2 regions of the Polaromonas potterensis genome follow, and region 2 is predicted to be linked to the other one. Evidence: predicted binding sites of a transcription regulator. Region 2 holds the regulator's gene; the other holds the start of a gene.

Region 1 (3,384 bases), on a different contig from region 2:
GCCCATGGACTTTTTCTTGCAGACTTTGCGCTGGCCCACATGGTTCTTCTTGAGCAATTTGCGCACCACGTGCCGACTCGCCGGTGTGCCCATCTCAGCCAATCGCCCGCTGATCTCACGCCTGGATAAGTGGGTCCACGAGACGCCTTCGCGCATCGGGTCGCCCGCTGCATCTTCAGCTCAATGTCTTTTGTATAACCCGTCACTCTGCCAACCCGCGCTTTTTTCAACGCTTTCGCTCATTCCACGTCGCTCAAAAAATTCGCGTTCCGGGACGTTGTTTTTTGACAAATCCTAACTGCTGGGTCAGGGGTTGAACGCCATGCGTAACAAAGCCGGAAGATGCGCTATGCATGTTCCGGCTTATCAGGGCTACGTTGCAACTGGGCCGCCTTACCGGCCAGTCAGCAATAGTGCTTGGGACTAATGCAGTTTGCGCCGACGGCTGGCAAACCAGCCTGCCGCCAAGGCGATACCGAGTAGCGCGAGGATGCTTGGCTCAGGGATTTGTTGCGTCAAACGCTGGGTAGAAATCGTGAAGCCGAATGCCAGGGTATTTGATTGATTTTCCACCGTGGTGAAGCCAAAGCAACCGTTAGCTGCACCTGCTGCCGCGCAAGCAGCATTCGGCAAGGTTCCCAACAAACCACCCGAGGTCGGAAAGATGTTGAGGAAATAAGTGTTGCCGTCAAAGTTAAGGATTTGGTTCAGGAAACCTGTTTGCTGTACAAAGATGTCATTGCAGGGCGTGGGGCTGGTCACGACAGCGCAGGGCGTGGAATTCGGCGTTTCCGAGAACAGAATGTCGTAGTTGAGGGGTGTCAACGCGCCCGGAATGCCAGGAGTATTGGCGGGTAAGGCTGCGGATAGGTTCAAGGTTACCCGAAGTTCTGCGTTGGTGAGGGTGGTTCCTGTAATGGGGTTGTTGTTGTGGGTCAAGGTCACGCCGGCAGCGGTGGTTCCAGGAACTGGCGAGGTCCCGGTGATTTGCGTCTGGATAGCTCCAGCAGCAGGGTCGGTAATCACCAGTGAAGATTGCCCTGAGCCGGTTGATGTACCCCAAATCAAGGTCTTGGAATTGGGGTTCGACACCCCAGCTGGCGCGAATGAATTCCATACACCTGACAAAGAGTAGTTCCAGTCGGTAACCAGAGGTCCCGCTTGCGCGGCCGTGAAACCGGCTAAGCCGATCACCAGCGGAGCCAGGACCTTGAGTGCGGAGTGTATTTTCATGATGAATCTCCATTTAAATTGTTCGGTTCAACTTGGAGGTTTCTTGCCCGCCAAGCCCTCCGCCAGATCAAAAGCATAAGCCGTACCATCTTTCTAAGAGTTGAGAAACTCTATATAAATCAATGATCTTTCATGTCCACCTCACTTACTTGAGATCTTGACTGTCAGGAAATCCGACAGCGCAAGGCTTTCTTTCAGGTTCAGCTGCGGAGAGTCTTATGTCCGTTCTTTTCGATCCCTGACTCCTTGAAAATGTCATGCTTGCCAAGGGTGCGGCCTCCTGCACATCACACTTGTCGGGCGCATTCGGTTTGCTGTCGCTCTGGCGCGATGAAGCAGGGCAAGCGCATCACATGGTCAGCGGATACACGGTCTGTATGACGTGGCACGCAAGGAGGGATGAGGGATATATGCACCTCCACACCAGCGTGGACACCAGCGCTGCGACGCCATCGCGCACTGGTGGACGCAACATGGCAGGCGTCAATACCCCGACGCCCGTCGTGTCTTGCTGCTATGCGATGGAGTAGGCTCACGCCTCCAATCGGCATGTGTTCAAGGAAGCGCTGCAGCAACTGGCCCAGCGCGGCTGGGGCTTGAAATCCGCGTAGCGCACTACCCGCCGTACGACTCAAAACACAACCCGATCGAACATCGCTTGTTTGCCCCTGTGACGCGGGCCTGCCAAGGGGGTGTCTTCCATACCTTCGACATCGCCAAAAAATTCATGGCGAAGACGAAAACCAGCACCGGATCAAAGGTGTCTGTGGCTGTCTTGGATGGGGTTTACGCAGCAGGCAAAAAGTGCGCCGCAGACTTCCTCGCAACCATGCGCATCACCTTCGACGAACACCTGCCGCAATGGAGCTACCGCGCCACACCACTAGACCGCTGATTCGGGGAAGTTATTGCTTGCCAAAGCCTAAGCCAAGAAGGCCGTCTGAATCAGTGCCGCTTCGCGGGTGAATGCGTGGCCCTGCATTTTTTGCAGCAGTTCCTGTCTGTCCATCAGCACAAAACGTTCGACTTCGCCGTCCTGGTTTTGCGGCATCAGCCGGTCCGGCATGGTGCAGCGGTACCAGGCTATATGTTCGATGACATAACCCGCCCCGTGGCCGTCGGTGCAGGGGCAACAAACATCGAGCTGGCCGCCGTGCCTGAGATTTTTCAAGTCCCCCAGTTGCAGGCCGGCTTCTTCCCAGGTCTCGCGTTCCAGCGCGCTGGCCAGGGTGTCGGCGCCGCTGACCATGCCGCCCATCAAGGTGTCCCAGAGGCCGGGGTCGTTGGCCTTGCTCCAGGCGCGCTGCTGCACCCAGAAGCGACCGTCTTCCGCTTGAGCGACCAGGTGCACCGCCTGGGTGGCGATGCCCAGCACCCGCACCACGGCGCGCTCCACACTGCCGACACGATGGCCTTGCGCATCCATCACCGCCAGTTGTTCGTCACGCCAGGCATGGGCCAGGCCGGCTTCGCGCAAGGCCTCTGCCAGCGCCTGCAGGCTGGCCGTGACCTCGCCCTGCAGTTGCCAGACGGCGCCTTCCGGTCGCTCCACTTTTGATAGCTGCTTACGCCCGTCGGACAAGGGCAGAAGCACGATTTGGCTTAAGAAATCAGGTTCCACCGAGCCAATGACGGCATCCCCCGCCAGCAGCGGCAAACGCCGCCGCTGCGGCGCCTGGCTGGCGCTGGCACGCAAAGCCGCCAGCCAGTGCGGATCAACATCGTCCATCACCGCTCATCCCCGTTTACAGGGTCAGGATGGTGCAGCCGGTGGTCTGGCGCGCTTCCAGCGAGCGGTGGGCCTCTTGCACCTGGGCCAGCGGAAAACGCTGGTCGATGCGGATCTTGACCTGGCCGCTGCTGACCATGGCAAACAAATCGTCGGCCATGGCCTGCGTGGTTTCGCGGCTGGCGATGTGGGTGAACAAGGTGGGGCGCGACACATAGAGCGAACCCTTGGCGGCCAACAAGCCGATGTCCAGCGGCTCGACCTTGCCCGAGGCGTTGCCGAAGTTGGCCAGCAGGCCGAAGGGGCGCAGGCAGTCCAGCGACTTGAGGAAGGTGTCCTTGCCCACCGAGTCGTAGACCACCTTCACGCCTTTACCGCCGGTGATGTCCTTGACGCGGGCGACAAAGTCTTCCTTCGCGTAG
Region 2 (3,384 bases):
AGAAGCGCGACCTGGTCGACGAATACATTGAAGGTGAAGGCGAACGTATCGAATACGACAGCCGCGCCGACACCGTCAAGTTCATCCGCCAGGCCGTGTTGCGTCGCTACATAGGCGCGACCCTGGCTGACGAAACCCACGGCAACCTGATTGTTTACGACAACCCGACCGACGTGTTCACCGTCGACAGCGGCGAGAAAGCCCGCACGGCCAGCAACCCCTCGGGCCGGATTCGCGCCCTGCTGGCGCCGCGCAACCAGGCCCCCGCAGCGGGCGCCCCCGGCGCCCCGGCGGCGCCCTCCGGGTCGGCGCCTGTTCTGCGGCCCAGTACCACGCTGGGCAATGACAAAAAATAACACCGACGCCATGAATGTGTCTCCGGAAACCGCGCCCATCAGCCGCCTGGTGGCCACCGGCCTGCAAAAGTCCTACGGCAGCCGCAAGGTGGTGCGGGATGTTTCGCTGACGGTGCAAAAAGGCGAAGTTGTGGGTCTGTTAGGCCCCAACGGCGCCGGCAAAACAACGTCGTTTTACATGATCGTGGGGCTGGTGCGCGCCGACGCCGGCGAGATCACCATCGACGGCGAGTCCATCGAACACATGCCCATCCACAAGCGTTCGCGCCTGGGCCTGAGTTATCTGCCGCAGGAAGCCTCGATTTTCCGAAAACTCACGGTCGAGCAGAATGTGCGCGCCGTGCTGGAGCTGCAGGCCGACGAAGCCGGCAAGCCGCTGAGCGCCAAGGCCATCAACGAACGCCTGGACGCCTTGCTGCAGGATTTGCGCGTCGACCACCTGCGTGATTCACCCGCGCCTGCCCTGTCGGGCGGCGAGCGGCGCCGTGTCGAGATCGCCCGGGCGCTGGCCACGCAGCCGCGTTTTATCTTGCTGGACGAACCTTTTGCCGGTATCGATCCGATTGCCGTGATCGAGATCCAGCGCATCATCGGTTTCCTGAAGTCCCGCGGCATCGGCGTGTTGATCACCGACCACAACGTGCGTGAAACCCTGGGCATTTGCGACCATGCCTGCATCATCAGTGATGGCCACGTGCTGGCCACGGGCACCCCTTCTGAAATTGTGAACAATGCCGATGTGCGCCGGGTTTACCTGGGCGAACATTTCAAGATGTGATCACTTTGGCTCCCCCCCTTTGTCGCTCACTGCGTGTAGCTCCCTCCCCCCTGCAGGGGGCGGCGCCTGCGCCCCGGCAAAGCCGGTTGCGCGGCCCCCGCTTGGTTCATACATCCCAACCCGCTTTGTCGCGCACTTAGGGATGTCGTGAAACAAGGCCTGTCCCTACGCGTTTCGCAGCATCTGGCGCTGACGCCCCAGTTGCAGCAATCGATTCGCCTGCTGCAACTGTCTACCCTGGAGCTGAGCCAGGAAGTCGAGCAGATGCTCGACGAAAATCCTTTTCTTGAAGTCTCCGAAGAAGCCGCGCCGCGCGAAGACTTTGGCCTGGTCCAGGCCGACACGCCGGTCAGCCAGGAAACCCGTGAGTTTGAATCTGCTACGGATTCCATAGCTGTCAGCGCAGATGGCGCGGGGGCTACAAGCCAAAATGAGGCTGAACCCAGCAGCGAGGCCAAACTTGAGGAAAGCTGGGACGGCGACGGCAGTGTCGACACCGCGCCCGACGACAACGAGTGGGGCGGCGACGCCGCGCCGCGCAAAAACAACAACGACGACAGCGAGGTCGATGCCGCCGATCTGGCGCGCAGCCATGAATCGCTGCAAGACCATTTACACCGCCAGGCGCTGTCCCTGCGCCTGATGCCCGAAGGCCGGGCGGCGCTGCATTTTCTTATCGAATCGCTCAACGACGACGGGTACCTGGAAGACAGCCTGGCCGAGTTGGCCGCGGGTCTGGCCGGGGACGACCTGGAACAAGTCGAAGCGATGGTGCACGAGTTCACCGTGGCCCTGAAGCTGTTGCAACACATGGAGCCGGCCGGCGTGGGCGCGCGCAACCTGGCCGAGTGCCTGGGCCTGCAACTGCTGGAGTGCAAAAACTCCGACGAAACCCGCGCCGCCATCGCCATGTGCCAGCAACCCATGGAGTTGCTGGCTCGACGCGACGTCAAGCGTCTGTCGCAGCTGTGCGGTTTTCCCGACACCGTGATCAAGGCCGCGATTGCACTGATAGGCCGGCTGGACCCCAAGCCGGGCCGGCGTTTTGTCAACGTCGAGCGCAACCTCATCGTGCCCGATGTGATCGTGGTCAAGTCCGGCCGCGGCTTCAAGGTTTCGCTCAACAGCGACGTGATGCCGCGCCTGCGGGTGCACGACATTTATGCCAATGCGCTCAAGCAGAACCGGGGCCAGAACGGCCAGGCCCTGCAGCAGCGCCTGCAGGAGGCGCGCTGGTTCATCAAAAACATCCAGCAGCGTTTTGACACCATCCTGCGGGTCAGCAGCGCGATTGTCGAGCGGCAGAAAAACTTCTTCACCCATGGCGAACTCGCCATGCGTCCGCTGGTGTTGCGCGAAATCGCCGACGAGTTGGGCCTGCACGAGTCCACCATCTCGCGCGTGACCACGGCCAAATACATGAACACGCCGTTTGGCACCTTCGAGCTGAAGTATTTTTTTGGTTCGGCGCTGGGCACGGAAACCGGCGGCAATGCCTCCAGCACGGCGGTGCGGGCGCTGATCAAGCAGTTTGTCGCCTCAGAGAGCCTGACCAAACCGCTCAGCGACAACCAGATTTCCGAAATGCTCAAGGAGCAGGGCATCGAATGCGCACGCCGCACCGTGGCCAAGTACCGCGAGGCTTTGCGCATCGCACCGGCGAACCTGCGAAAATCCCTATAACGGGGGATTTCTATAAATCCGGTTCTCGGGCGCTTGGCCGCGTTGCGCGGTGCTCGGAATCCTCATGCACCGAAGTGCATTCCGGTGTCCTGCGCGCCGCACGCCTTGCCCTGCATCCCGATAACCGAATTTCTAGAAATCCCTAGAGGCCCCACATATGAACCAACTTCAACTATTTTTACCTTGCGCCGCAGGTGTCGAGGAACTGCTGGCCGCCGAGGTCAAACGTATCACCGGCACCCAGGGCAAGGCCTGGCGCGCCGGCGTGCAGGTGGCCGGCTCCTGGCGCGACGCGCTGCAGCTCAACCTGCACAGCCGTCTGAGCCAGCGTGTGCTGATCGAGCTGCAGCACAACCAGTACCGCAGCGAACAAGACCTCTACAACGCCGCCGCCGCCGTGGCCTGGGAAATCTGGTTCACGCCCAAACAGACCTTCAAGATCGAGGTCACGGCGCAACACAGCCCGTTGACCAGCCTGAACTTTGCCGCGCTCAAGATCAAGGACGCCATCGCCGACCGCTTCCGCGACAAATACGATGTGCGCCCCGATGTCGACACCCGCTGGCC

The links. The regulator sigma-54, encoded in region 2, starts transcription at its own class of promoters, with help from an activator protein. The targets are predictions, from matches to a motif close to TGGCANGNAANCTGCTTT.
Region 1: the regulator sigma-54 is predicted to act here: its motif matches at 1,304-1,321, upstream of R6254_RS06860 (THxN family PEP-CTERM protein).

The regions. Positions count from the first base shown of each region.
Region 1 is NZ_JAWQLX010000003.1:164,482-167,865, forward strand. Features, by position in the region: partial or broken gene R6254_RS21940 (ISAzo13-like element transposase-related protein) at 1-162, opposite strand, end outside; gene R6254_RS06860 (THxN family PEP-CTERM protein) at 424-1,233, opposite strand; gene R6254_RS06865 (ISAzo13-like element transposase-related protein) at 1,685-2,128, shown strand; gene R6254_RS06870 (NUDIX domain-containing protein) at 2,156-2,962, opposite strand; gene R6254_RS06875 (quinone oxidoreductase family protein) at 2,979-3,384, opposite strand, start outside.
Region 2 is NZ_JAWQLX010000001.1:586,525-589,908, forward strand. Features, by position in the region: gene lptA (lipopolysaccharide transport periplasmic protein LptA) at 1-356, shown strand, start outside; gene lptB (LPS export ABC transporter ATP-binding protein) at 367-1,134, shown strand; gene R6254_RS02815 (RNA polymerase factor sigma-54) at 1,282-2,817, shown strand; gene R6254_RS02820 (THUMP domain-containing class I SAM-dependent RNA methyltransferase) at 2,975-3,384, shown strand, end outside.